DNA from 4 places in the Paenibacillus sp. FSL W8-0426 genome. Region 1 is predicted to be linked to each of the others. Evidence: riboswitches for the same ligand, from Rfam matches in the RefSeq annotation. Region 1 holds a riboswitch; each other region holds the start of a gene.
What was found. A riboswitch is a leader RNA that binds a small molecule or an ion and turns the genes downstream of it on or off. The one in region 1 is predicted to bind cyclic di-AMP.

Region 1 (3,208 bases):
GCGTTAGTTTCTCTCCCTTACGACCTGCCGCGGCAATGGGGGATCATTCGGTGCCTTCAGGGGAGTCCAAGGAAACCATCCATTCGTCGGAGGAAGAACAGCTGACTCTGGGACAGCTTCGGCGAAAATATGCAGATACTTTCAAGACCAACGGTCCGTCGACCAAACGGGTCGCTTTAACTTTTGACGATGTGCCTGATCCTCGATTCACGCCTCAAGTGTTGGATGTTTTAAAAGAACATCATGTACGGGCTACTTTTTTCATCGTAGGCAACCGTGCTGAGAAACATCCTGACCTGGTCAAACGCATCGTGAAAGAAGGGCATGTCGTCGGCAATCACAGTTACAATCACCCCCAATTCAGCAAATTGTCCATGAGCGCATTCCGCAAACAGATTTTGCGAACCGGGGAAATCATACAGAGACTGACAGGATATACTCCAAAAATGATTCGTCCTCCGTACGGGGATATTAATGAAGAGCAGCTCAAATGGGCAGCAAGGAACCACTACAGCATCGTAAACTGGAACGTGGATTCATTGGATTGGAAGGGCATCCCCAAAGAAAAGGTCAAAGAAAACATATTATCTGCCGTCAAACCCGGCTCCATTATTCTTCAACATGCCGGTGGCGGCGTCGGGACCAATCTCAGCGGGACGGTAGAGGCATTGCCGGAGGTGATCACGGAGCTGCAAAAAAGAGGATACAAATTGGTCACTTTAGATGAAATGCTGCAAATGCCCAAAAACAGAAAAACCGTAAAATGACCGGATGCAAAAAGGTGTTCGCTTCACTCACGCTTCGTGATTGAACGAACACCTTCGTCGATTTATTTCAAAATAAAGAGTTTCACATCCTGAAACCCGAATGAACTCACGGATTGTTTGCTTCCGGGGATGAAAATATCAATGCGGTTTCCTTTGATGGCAGAACCCGTATCACGCGCCGTAGCCACAAAAGCCTGTTTAGGCAATCCCGGATGGCTGTGTCCAGTCACCAACACTTTGGTTCCGAGCGGGATGATCTTAGGATCTACCGCGATGGTACCGAGCTCAAGGTCGTTGCCGAAATAATCAACAGATCCCCACTTCCCGTTCTCGGAAGGGTCCGCCGAATACCCTGTAGCGACAACGTTCAATGTCTTGCTGTAATCAAACGTTTTGCCCCACGCCTCTACGACTTTGTCTTCATTGTTTACGTCCAGACTGGCAGCAGTTACTGCATTGGCCTGAACTTTCGATGCTGAAGCTGCAGCGGATGCGGTGCTTGTTTTGCCCGGAATGTTGATTTTCACCCCGTCATAGATATTGTACGCGGAGATGCCCGTATTGGCCTTCATCAACGTGTCGAGGGCAATGTTGTATTTCTTGGAAAGCGTATAAAAGGTATCTCCTTCTTTGGCCACATGGACGGAATCTGCGTGAGCCGGGACAGCCTGGATCAATACGGCTGCTGCTAACATGGCTGTTGCGGTTTTGACGATGCGTTTCATCGAATTAAGTCTACCTCCCTTATTATGCCTGCGAAGTTAGTTGTCGGATTCGGATGGAGGAGACCACCCTATAGGTATAGATTTACACGTATTGCTTATGTACGCCCTAATTCACCCCAAGCAGCTGCAAGGATGCGACTGCCCCTCTACTGCATCATTACTTCCCCCGCACCTTCCGTTAAGAAAGTTTCGGCACGACTAATATATCACAATATTGTAACCATGGTGCCTAGTAATTGTTACCAATCTGCAATCGCTTCCCCTTGTAATTCAGCGTATGTCCCTTGTTTCATGGGAATCCGGGGTTTCGAATGGTCGCTCGTTCCCGCTTAGATGGTAACAGAAAAGTTACTTTTTCAATCCATAGCGCACCAATCCAAGCAAAAAACCATGCCTCCTTAAACAGCAGGCATGGTTTATCTTGATACTCCAATGATCGGCTAAAGAACCTTTGCCAAAAAATCGCGGGTACGTGCATGTTTGGGTGCACCGAACACTTCTGAAGGCGTTCCGTCTTCTACGATCACTCCGCCGTCCATGAACAAAATGCGATCCCCAACTTCGCGGGCAAAGCCCATCTCATGGGTTACGATGACCATGGTCATGCCGCCTTCGGCAAGTCGTTTCATGACATCCAGCACCTCGCCGACCATTTCCGGATCAAGCGCGGAGGTCGGCTCATCGAACAGCATAACGTGCGGCTGCATGGCGAGCGCCCGGGCAATGGCGATACGCTGCTTCTGTCCGCCTGACAATTGGCTTGGATAAGCATTCTTTTTGTCGTAAAGGCCCACCGTTCTCAGCAAATCCTCCGCAATCTTGGTTGCTTCCTGGACGGATTGTTTCTTCACCTTGATCGGGGCGATTGTCACGTTCTGCAGCACCGTTTTGTGCGGAAACAGATTAAAATGCTGGAAGACCATGCCCATTTTTTCACGGGTTGCGTTAATGTTGTGTTTAGGGTCGGTGATGGATACCCCTTCAAAATTGATTTCGCCTGAAGTCGGTTGCTCCAGCAGGTTCAAGCAGCGCAAAAACGTACTTTTCCCCGAGCCCGAAGGTCCGATGACCACCACGACTTCTCCTTTTCCGATCGTTACGTCGATGCCTTTCAGCACTTCGTTTTTTCCGTAAGATTTATGCAGTTGTTTAACGTCGATCACTTGCACTCAACTTCCTTTCCAGTCGTCCCAACAGCTTGGACAAAATGAATGTCAGCACGAAGTAAATGGCTGCGGCGATCAGGAATGGATTCAAGCCCTGATACGTAATGTTTTTGACCACGCTGGCCTGATACATGATATCGACCATACCGATCACCGAAATGATGGACGATTCCTTGATAATGGTAACAAACTCGTTACCGATCGCCGGAAGGACCGCTTTGAAGGCCTGCGGCAGGACAATAAAGCGCATCGCTGCAGCTTTGCCCATCCCCAAAGACCGAGCCGCTTCCATCTGTCCGCGGTCCACGCCTTGAATACCTGCGCGGAAGATTTCCGCCAAGTAAGCACCGCTGTTGATGGACAACGTAATAATCCCTGCCTGAAGCGGCGAGAAGTTAATGCTTAAGGTCAAAGCCAGGCCGTAATAAATGATCATCAACTGGACCAGCATCGGGGTTCCACGGATCAATTCGACGTATGCCGTACCGATCCAGCGCAGGATGGCTGCGTCATGGAGACGGAACCAACAGATGATCAGACCGATGATGAC
Region 2 (3,208 bases), 3.0 Mb from region 1:
GCCTGGATGAGCCCGTCCAATTCCGCTGGAGCCTGGGCGCAACCAAACTAATAGAAGCCATTTTCGGAGGTCTGACATGGTGAGGTGGAAACAGTGAAAGCTAAAATACGCGAAGGCTGGTTTCTCGTCCGCCAGCACATGTTCATTGCCGCGCTTTTATTCTTGTATCAATTGGTCTGGGGTTACTTCCTGTTCCGGATGGTACAGTCGGCAGTCGTGCCGCTCCTGCGGCGCTATCCCGAGCCTGAAGCGGGCGAACTCAGCACATTATTGTTCAAAATGGAAAGCCAGCTCAGCCTGTCTGCCCATCCGGAAGTACATCGATACCTTTGGATTCTGGGGGCCATGCTGCTCTTGCGGATGCTAATCAGCCCCCTGATCCATGCCGGCCTGATGTACTCGCTGCAGCATTTCGAGCAAACGGATGAACGTATCCCGTTTGTGAAAGGCATTCGCCAGCTTTGGAAGCCGATCCTGCTCCTGCAAACGATCCGAACCTTGCTCATCTTGTTGCCCGGCTACTGGCTTCTGCCAAAGCTGTATGCCATTCTGATGGACGGGTTCCATTCACTCGCCCTGCTGATGCCCGGGATTCCTTATATCGCCGGCTGGATCGTCTATGGCTGGATCGTGCATCATGCCTTGTTGTACATGCAGTTCGGGGTCTCGGCTCCAGAAAGCCATGAACCGATAAAAAGCGCGTTCCACGCGCTGTGGATCGCGCTCCGGAGCATTATGACCGTGACGGGAATTGCCCTTATTCTCGGTGTTTTCCACCTGCTCCTCTTCGGCGCATTCACCTCGTTCTCCTGGTGGTTGACCGGTCTTGCCGGACTGATCCTGCAGCAAACCTATCCGCTTGCACGCTGCATCCTCAGCCTGTGGAAAATATGCGCTCATTTTCGTCTTTGGCAATCCAAGCTCGCCAAACATTAAGTCAGGGGTTGGCGAGCAAATTTGTTACCATCTCCATGTTAACTTTTATTTATAAAAACGCTTTAAAATCAGCAATCCCCGACCTTTCCCCGTCTAAGGTCGGGGATTTTTTTGCTAAATTTGCTGTTAAACGTTGCCAAACAGGTACACCTCTGTTACAATATTCCCAGTGATCTTTTAGTAACAACTTTGTAATCTTTAACTTCATAATTGTAACTACTTAAAATTGTCATATTGATTTCACAGGTGCACATCATGATAAGCCAAATTCCTGGCACCTGGGAAGCGGGGGAACCAGTTATGGGTGAATTGATCTTGCTACAGAGGGATCATAGGGGACCTTCAACCGAATCCTTAAGCTAACCTCGCAGGCGTTGGAAGGGGAAAAATCTTTTGTTTAAGAAGAAAATCACCGCAGCTGTACTCAGCCTAACATTCGCACTATCGCTTGGGGCAGGAAGCGCATTCGCAGATTCTAAAATGGATGAAGTCATTGATTCGGCAATGGGAACTACATATAAAAGCGGTGGAACAACCCTTAGCGGTTTCGATTGCTCAGGGTTCACGCGTTATGTATTCGACAAGCTGGGCATTGATTTGGCACGTCAATCAAGCGCTCAATACGAAATGGGCGATTCGGTATCCCGCATGGAAATGAGACCAGGCGATCTGGTATTCTTTAACACGACAGGTAAAGGCGTTTCCCACGTTGGCATCTTTGTCGGCGAAGGCAAATTCGCACATTCTTCTTCATCAAAAGGTGTAACTATCAGTTCCCTGAGCGAAAACTATTGGGCTGACCGTTATATCGGCGCCAAACGCATTATGAGCACGGACGCATATGAGACGCTTGCACTCGACTAAGGACAAGCTAGGCAACGTCATACTGTAACGAAGCTTGAACAAAAACCGTTGGCATCATTCTCCGCAGGAATGATCCCAGCGGTTTTTTGCATGCGTCCGTGCCCTTATGATGATTTTACCCATCCTGTTATAATATAAACGGCGAATGGCGTATTATGAATATATATAACGGAATAGACAGGACTTTTGTTTCACTTTTTTCAAAGCTTGTCCTGTTTCGCATCAGGAAAGGAGGCACGGTGGTGTACGAAGGTTCAACCACATTCAACGTTATTCCGATGCAGGAAGAACACGGCGAACAGATCTGCAGTTGGGCATATGATCCCCCGTACAACATCTATGGGTTCCTTCCTTGGGAACAGATGAAGGCGCTTGAGATCGAATTTGGGGATGATCGGCTAAGACGAGAACAATATGTCGCCGTCCTCACGGAGCATGGCGAATTAGCGGGATTCGCGCAATACTTTCCGCTGGAAGGCGTAACGCGCATTGGTCTCGGGATGAGGCCGGAGCGCTGCGGACAGGGCCAGGGCATGGAGTTCGTGGCAGCCATCGTCCAGGAGGCCCGGCGCCGCAATCCTGAAAATGAAATCGATCTGGAGGTGCTGACCTGGAATCATCGGGCCATTCGGGTGTATCAAAGGGCAGGATTTGCGATTCACGACACCTATGAACGAATGACGCCGGAAGGAATGAAGCTTTTTCACTGCATGGTTTATGAAGGCTTTTAATTCTACCGGACGGCCGCCTCTCTATTAGTCGGTTGAATTGATGATATGTGAACCAGCATCGCAAATCCTGCAAAGGTGTAATTGGTTATGATAATTTCCACAAAATGCTATGCTGTCCCACCCGGTTCCGGTATAATGAGATGGACAGTTGGAGTAAGATGATCTTTCATTCTGGAGGGGGACTTAAGGGATGCACAAATGGATCATGAGCGGAATATTTTTTGCAGCATGCGCGTTGGCAATCGTGTTAATGTTTACGCTTCCAGGGAAAGAGGAGGTGGCTGAGGAGGCCAAACCCACCATGCCGGAAGTCACGATGGACGCTGCCCAAGCGGAGGCGACCGTCAAAGCCAACTGTATCTCCTGTCATGGAGATCAGCTTCAAGGCGCCGTTGGCCCCAATCTGCAAAAGATCGGAAGCCAGGACGACGTGGACAAAATCTACTCCGTCATTCTCAAGGGCAAAGGCGGCATGCCTTCCTTCAAAGGCAAGCTGAAAGAAGAGGAAATCGCCAACATTGCGATGTGGTTGTCGGAGAAGAAATAATACGCAAGCATGGCCCTTCGCATGGGGTGCACATGCAGAAAGGCTCACGGCCCTCTATTGAAGGATCGTGAGCCTTTTTCCATTGCAAACCATAGGCAGCACGGCTGCTGCAGCGCCAAGCCTTGTAGAA
Region 3 (3,208 bases), 2.9 Mb from region 1:
ACCCTTGGACTCGTCCAGATCGGCAGCGTCTACGATTTTATTCAAAATATTCTGATCGATCAGAAAATTTTGGCCCAGACTTTTTTTGAAGGAAAATCCGTGTCGAGCGATAATTTCCTTCGTGCGTTTGGGTGTAGCAATTTCCAACCGTTCTTCCATGCCCTTCATGCTCCTCACATTCCTTCACGTTCAATTTTTGCCAGAGCGGCCAGGAACTCCTCCCGGGTAATCTGGAACACGCCCAGCCGCTTGTGAAACTGCTTGCCGTTGCAATAGCCGATACCCAGCAGATTGCCCATCTGCATCCGGCGTTCGGAAGCCCTGGGATGAATGATCAATCCCGCCTCGATCAGATCTTCCCAGTCAATCAGGCTAGGAACCCCTTCATACGATGTATGAACGCGGGACAACGCCAGACGGATCGCCTCCGGCGAAGCATTCTCCACGCCAATATCGCCCTTGCGGGTAGCATCCGCTTCCGGAATGAACGCATGCTTGCAGCCTGGCACCTTATTCGCAATAATTTTGCGAATGCGCTCTCCGGCATGGTCCGGGTCGGTCAGCACGATGACTCCCCGTCTCTCCTGGGCAAGCGCAATGCGACTCAGGATGCGATCATTGATGGCCGATCCTCCCGTTTCTATCGTGTCGGCTTCCACCGCCCGCCGAATCGCTACCGTATCGTCACGGCCTTCCACCACGATCACTTCTTTTATCATGTTCGATTTCTCCCTTTCTAACGCAAAAAGAAGAGGAGGACCCTCTTCTCTGGCAAACGACGTGGAAAGCATTTGTTCCCACTGCCGCATATTCCGCATGATTCAATCATGCACTATTTTATAGCATTCCCTATTTAAAGTAAAACGATTTTAGTTCAGTTCCGGCTTCACCGGACCGATGACATATACCGTCTTGCCTTTCTTTCTTCCGAAGTTCAGGGCGTGCTTCACGCTATCATAATAAACATCGATTTTGTTTCCTTTGATTGCCCCTCCCGTATCCTCTGCGCGACGGAAGCCGAGGCCTTCGATGTAAACCCACCAACCGATCGGAATCACTTTCGGATCCACGGCAATGGTGCGTCCTTCGGTTACCTTCGTACCGGAAGCCGTTTTGGTTCCGATTCCCGGTTCTTCGGCGGAGTACGCCGTCATGGTTACGTTTTTGAGGACTTTGGAATATTTGAACGTCGTGCCCGAAACCGTGATGACCTTGCTGCCCGAAGCAGACTTTTTGGTCGAGCTTGCCGTTGTAGCCGATTTAGTTTTCGAAGTTTGGGCCGATACGGTTTGAACCACAGGCTCTTCCTTGACAACCGGTTTTGCTTTGGTTCCCACCGCAATGACTTTATCCACGCGATTCGTAGTCACCGTCTTGCCGACCATTTTTTTGGAGACCAATTCTCCATCCTGAAATACCTTTTCGATATGCTGCACCAATGTGCCTTCCTTGCCATTCACAATGACTCGATTGTCACCCTTGTACAGGCTCGGGTCAGCCGTTTTGACCACTTTATATGCGATCGGCTGTTCAACGTCGACTGTACGCTTTGTTACCCGCACTACGCGAATTTTCATATCTTTCTTGATCGAAGTATCCAAGGCTGGATAGATTTTGTCTTCATTCCCTACGGTGATGCCTGCCTTTTGAATGGCTTCTTCCACCGATGCATCTGTTGTATACAGAGTCTTGGTGTCTCCGTCTGCCGTAACATTAACTGGAACAGCACGCTCGATGACGATGCGATCGCCATCCGTAATGGACCCGTTCAATGGCATGGATACCTCATCGTGAGGCCCTACCGTGATGGATTGCTCATCCAGCAATTCCTGAAGCAATCCTGTACGAGTCTCAACCTCTTGAGATTTGCCGTCAATCACCAGTGATATTTGTTTTCCGGCCTGACCATAAACGACTAACAAGATCATGATTGTAAGTGCGATTGAGAAAATAGCGATCAACGCAATTTGACGCAAGTTCTCATGCTTCCACCTCAACGCGTAAGACTTACTGGATGATCGTGACTCATGGGTCTCCTCTGGTTGGAATGCGCCCACTTCTCCGTCCTCCTTCATAGCCCCGCCGTCTAAAGTAATGCATGATGTCTTTGACGCGACTATACCGAAATTTTCTACAGAACGGGTCAAAACAACAACCGGCTCTGCACCATGAACCCTTCTTCGCAACATGAGATCAGTCATCCTAAAAAGAACTCTATGATGACCGCATTTCTTTTATTCAAAAACAAAAAAGCCAAAGAAAGAGCTAAGAGGACTCTTTCGTGGCTTCCGAATGATTTTGAATATCGGAAATTCATGCACGAGATTACCTCTCTTTTTCCGCTTGCGAGGTTAGCTGTCGGGTTCGGACGAAAGAGAGCCGCCCTATCTCCGGTCACCCGCTCATGGCGGATACCCTTGAATTCACCCCGAGACCCAAAGAAGAAATCAAATACGGCTTCGCAGTCCATCCGCTGCTTTTGGGTCAGCGAATGACGCGGATCGGGAAATTTCACCGATATTCAAGCCCTATTGGTTCCCCCGCTCTCCGTGTTCGGAGACTCAGCGAGACTGGTTCATGAAAGTAAACGCTGCGTTCAAGGAAGAGTCCCTTTTGCTATCCCCCGAACATCTGTCCTTTTTCCACGCAACAATTCACTGAAAAGATGATATCCTGTTTCGATGCATGTTGTAAAGCAGCATTCAACTACGTTTTTCTAAATATTTGGTTAAAATATTGTAATAAACTTCGTTTATTTGGATCAAAAAGCAAATTCACTCCGTCTAGCTCGTTTTTTCACCTGAATTACTCCGATTTTCAACGAATCCCAAAACGTCCCATGGCATTTTTGTTCGTAATTGCCGCAATTTCCTCGACCGATACACCCTTGATTTCGGCAGCTGCCTCAGCCACGAGGCGAACGTGAGCCGTCTCATTTCTCTTTCCTCGAAATGGATGAGGAGTAAGATAAGGGGAGTCGGTTTCGATATAAAACCGGTCCATCGGCACCTTGGCGAGTACCTCTTTTGGCTGCTTGGCATTTTTAAACGTGATCGGTCCACCGAAGGAAAGGTCAAAGTTCAGATCCAGACAAAGTTTTGCCGTTTCCCAGCTCCCCGAAAACGAATGCATCACACCGCCGACCTCTGACGCCTTCTCTTCACGCAAAATTCTCACAATGTCTTCATGCGCGTCCCGGTTATGAATG
Region 4 (3,208 bases), 2.6 Mb from region 1:
ATTCTGAGCCAGGTCATTTTGTCTTTGCAGCTGCCGTTTGCCGTCATCCCGCTGGTCATGTTTACGAGCGATAAAAAAAGCATGGGCGAGTTTGCCAACAAACCATGGCTGAAAATAGCATCCTGGTTTATTGCTGGTATCATCGTCGTCCTGAACGTGTACCTCATTATCCAGACTTTCGCACTCCTCTAAAAAAATAAGGCTGATCGTCGCAAGCACCGGAGTGCCTGCACGATCAGCCTTTTCTTCGATGAAACGGAGGATGAACACAGCATTATAATGTAACTATTAATGAAACCTAATCCTCGCCAGGCAAAAACAGCGGCAGCAGCTGCTCCAGCGATTCAACCGTCCAGTCCGGCTGCTCGTCCGCCGAGCGTTCAGGCTGAAACCTTCCGTAACCTTGCAATATGCGTACAGTGCGCATGCCCAGTTTGCTTGCCGGAACGATGTCGTTATCGATTCGGTCCCCAATCATAACAGCCTCATCAGGCTCGCATTCCGCCTGCTTCAACGCTACCGCGTATAATCCGGGATCCGGTTTGGATACGCCCTCTTCTGCCGAGCATGCCAGGACGTCCACGTATTTGCGCAAGCCATACCTTTCAAGCCGCTCTTCCGTGCCCAGGCTTTGATTGGCAATGATGCCGATCCGATAACGGCCGGATAACGCATGCAGCACACGCTCCGCAGCAGCAAAAGGATGCTCAAGCTCCTTCCGGAACTTCAGTTTTTCCTGAATCCGTGCCCGGTGCTCCTCATGATCGATCAAGGTACGAATAGCTACCCGCATCGGCCACTGCTCGTACTTGCTGTAACATTCGACAAAGATCTCGCGCACCTTTTCGATGTTCACATGATACCCGAGCATTCGGGCTTCCCGCACAAACTGGCCGATGATGTCGTCCACCGGCTCCCACTCATCCACCAACGTATCCCCAACATCAAAAAACAACCATTTGATACCACCAATATCCGGCACGTTACTCCTCCTTGCTCACCTTGAACGCATCCTCCCAATCATCAACGCGAGCCTCATCCGGCGAATCTTTTACCATTCAAAAGGTCGCTGTTTTCAGGCCCGTCTTCCAACATTAAAAAAAGAAGACCCGTATCCAGAAAGAGTCTTCTTGGTTTTTCACACATATAATTAAGCTAATTATAACAGCCGCCTAACATCGGATCAATCACCAACAGCCCGCCCTTATCTGTTGAGCAGAAATCCGACCTCTCCATTCATCGAATACACGATCCGATCGGCACCCATACCGCGATAAATGCCTTTGGGATGGCTCTGTTCCGTAATGACGCACAACGTCTTGGATGTCCACGATCTGCAGATTTGCAGATAGCGGCAGGTGAGATTAAGGCTGTTCTCAAAAATAAAAACATTGCCCACATTTCCCTGCGGCAGAAACCACTTTTGCGCCGATGCCGTATTCATGCGAATGACGTTCTCTACGCCGATCCGCCGCAATTTGCGTTCTTCGCCCGCACTGTTCGTCAGCACGGCAAAAGGTACCTTTTTGTACATCAACAGCTTCACAAATTTGCGCCCTGCTTCATTCGGGGCCGTGACCAAAACCATCTCGTTATCCATTATTCGTTCCTCCCTCTGACGTGAAAAGACAACAAAAAAGAAGCGTGGGGGACCAAGGCCGCCCGAACGCTTCTTCAATCCATGACAAATAACATTCGCCACGAATAACGTACGGCTTGTTGCCTCTCCCTTTAACGCTTACGAGGTTAGCTGACGGATTCGGGCGCGAGAGTCGCCCTATTTCCGGCATAGCCGGAAAATTCACCCCATAGATGCATCGCATCCGATTGGTTCCCCCGTTTTCCATTCCGACCGGAACGGAAACTCAGCGATTAAAAACATCGTTCATGTTATCGATATGAATCATACACCCCTGACAAGTCGGTGTAAAGTCGGTGCAGCTCTCCGAAAAGGCGGATTTATGGCACTTTGCTTTAATGAGATCGCTTACATATGTACTAATCTCCACCTTTCTCGTTTAAACTATCTAATTCTCGCTCTGGTAGAAATTCCACATGATAACGGAAAGGAAGAAACAAGACACTGGCATCCCAAATGATTCCAATTATAATTTTGCATTAATTAATTGCATCAAATATAATAGAGATATAAAAAGATCACCGCATCGATACTACTCATTTGGAGGCGAATATTATGTCCATCTACGATTACAAAGTGAACACGCTTCGTGGCCAGGAAGTCGAAATGTCCCAATACCGCAACAAGGTCCTGCTGATCGTCAACACTGCGAGCAAATGCGGCCTAACCCCGCAATACGAAGGCTTGCAAAAGCTGTATGACAAGTTCCAGAACAGCGATTTCGAAGTATTGGGGTTTCCAAGCAACCAGTTCGCTCAGGAAAAGGGCTCTTCCGACGACATCGCCGAATTTTGCCAGATGAACTATGGCGTCAGCTTCCCGATGTTCGAGAAGATCGACGTGAACGGCAGCAGCGCCCACCCTCTTTTTCAGCATTTGACCAAGGAAGCGCCAGGCCTGCTAGGTTCGAAGGCCATCAAATGGAATTTCACTAAATTTCTGGTCGACCGGGACGGCCGCGTGCTCAAACGTTATGCTCCCCAAACGACGCCTGATCAGATTGAAGCCGATATTGCGGAGCTGCTGCATCAATAACAACATTTCAACAGAGATGGATTGATGTCACGATGCATTCATTTTTCATAAGGTCATCCCCTTGAAGAACCGTGTTGCAGCCCGGAAAGGCTTTTCGAAAAATCGGTGATGCAGCACGGCTTTTTTATGCCTTTTTGCAGAAAACAAAAAAAGAAGCATTCCGATGATCGGAATGCTTCTTTTGTTCTACTTCATTATAATGCGGTCGAGAGGACTCGAACCTCCACGGGCGTACGCCCACTACCCCCTCAAGATAGCGTGTCTGCCATTCCACCACGACCGCATGTCGTATTAGCGGCAACAAAAATGATTATACAGGGTTTCAAAGGAAAAGTAAAGCTATTTTTAACATTAAATTTTGGTGCCGAATGTATCGTCATTTTCCAACATCATATTGCATAAGATGGTATCTGATTTGAACATTTCGCCATCATTTTATTTTCGGTTCTGAAGCAATTCCGAACAATTACATAACATAACATTAACACGAAAAGGATAATAAAATAACATATTTTATTTCACCAATCAAAAATA

Region 2: it holds a riboswitch for cyclic di-AMP, as region 1 does, so the genes downstream of both, MKY59_RS00525 (C40 family peptidase) here and MKY59_RS17940 (3D domain-containing protein) in region 1, are expected to answer to the same signal.
Region 3: it holds a riboswitch for cyclic di-AMP, as region 1 does, so the genes downstream of both, MKY59_RS00145 (3D domain-containing protein) here and MKY59_RS17940 (3D domain-containing protein) in region 1, are expected to answer to the same signal.
Region 4: it holds a riboswitch for cyclic di-AMP, as region 1 does, so the genes downstream of both, MKY59_RS06635 (hypothetical protein) here and MKY59_RS17940 (3D domain-containing protein) in region 1, are expected to answer to the same signal.

Annotation. Positions count from the first base shown of each region.
Region 1 is NZ_CP150203.1:4,028,598-4,031,805, forward strand. It holds gene MKY59_RS17935 (polysaccharide deacetylase family protein) at 1-767, shown strand, start outside; gene MKY59_RS17940 (3D domain-containing protein) at 830-1,492, opposite strand; cyclic di-AMP (ydaO/yuaA leader) riboswitch at 1,502-1,697, opposite strand; gene MKY59_RS17945 (amino acid ABC transporter ATP-binding protein) at 1,933-2,655, opposite strand; gene MKY59_RS17950 (ABC transporter substrate-binding protein/permease) at 2,642-3,208, opposite strand, start outside.
Region 2 is NZ_CP150203.1:107,671-110,878, reverse strand. It holds gene MKY59_RS00535 (M1 family metallopeptidase) at 1-83, shown strand, start outside; gene MKY59_RS00530 (hypothetical protein) at 94-936, shown strand; cyclic di-AMP (ydaO/yuaA leader) riboswitch at 1,188-1,325, shown strand; gene MKY59_RS00525 (C40 family peptidase) at 1,345-1,800, shown strand; gene MKY59_RS00520 (GNAT family N-acetyltransferase) at 2,079-2,531, shown strand; gene MKY59_RS00515 (cytochrome c) at 2,722-3,078, shown strand.
Region 3 is NZ_CP150203.1:30,023-33,230, reverse strand. It holds gene rsmA (16S rRNA (adenine(1518)-N(6)/adenine(1519)-N(6))-dimethyltransferase RsmA) at 1-168, opposite strand, end outside; gene rnmV (ribonuclease M5) at 174-719, opposite strand; gene MKY59_RS00145 (3D domain-containing protein) at 870-2,057, opposite strand; cyclic di-AMP (ydaO/yuaA leader) riboswitch at 2,325-2,577, opposite strand; gene MKY59_RS00140 (TatD family hydrolase) at 2,818-3,208, opposite strand, start outside.
Region 4 is NZ_CP150203.1:1,467,984-1,471,191, reverse strand. It holds gene MKY59_RS06645 (Nramp family divalent metal transporter) at 1-192, shown strand, start outside; gene MKY59_RS06640 (HAD family hydrolase) at 299-982, opposite strand; gene MKY59_RS06635 (hypothetical protein) at 1,205-1,600, opposite strand; cyclic di-AMP (ydaO/yuaA leader) riboswitch at 1,721-1,881, opposite strand; gene MKY59_RS06630 (glutathione peroxidase) at 2,195-2,674, shown strand; tRNA gene MKY59_RS06625 (tRNA-Leu) at 2,875-2,957, opposite strand.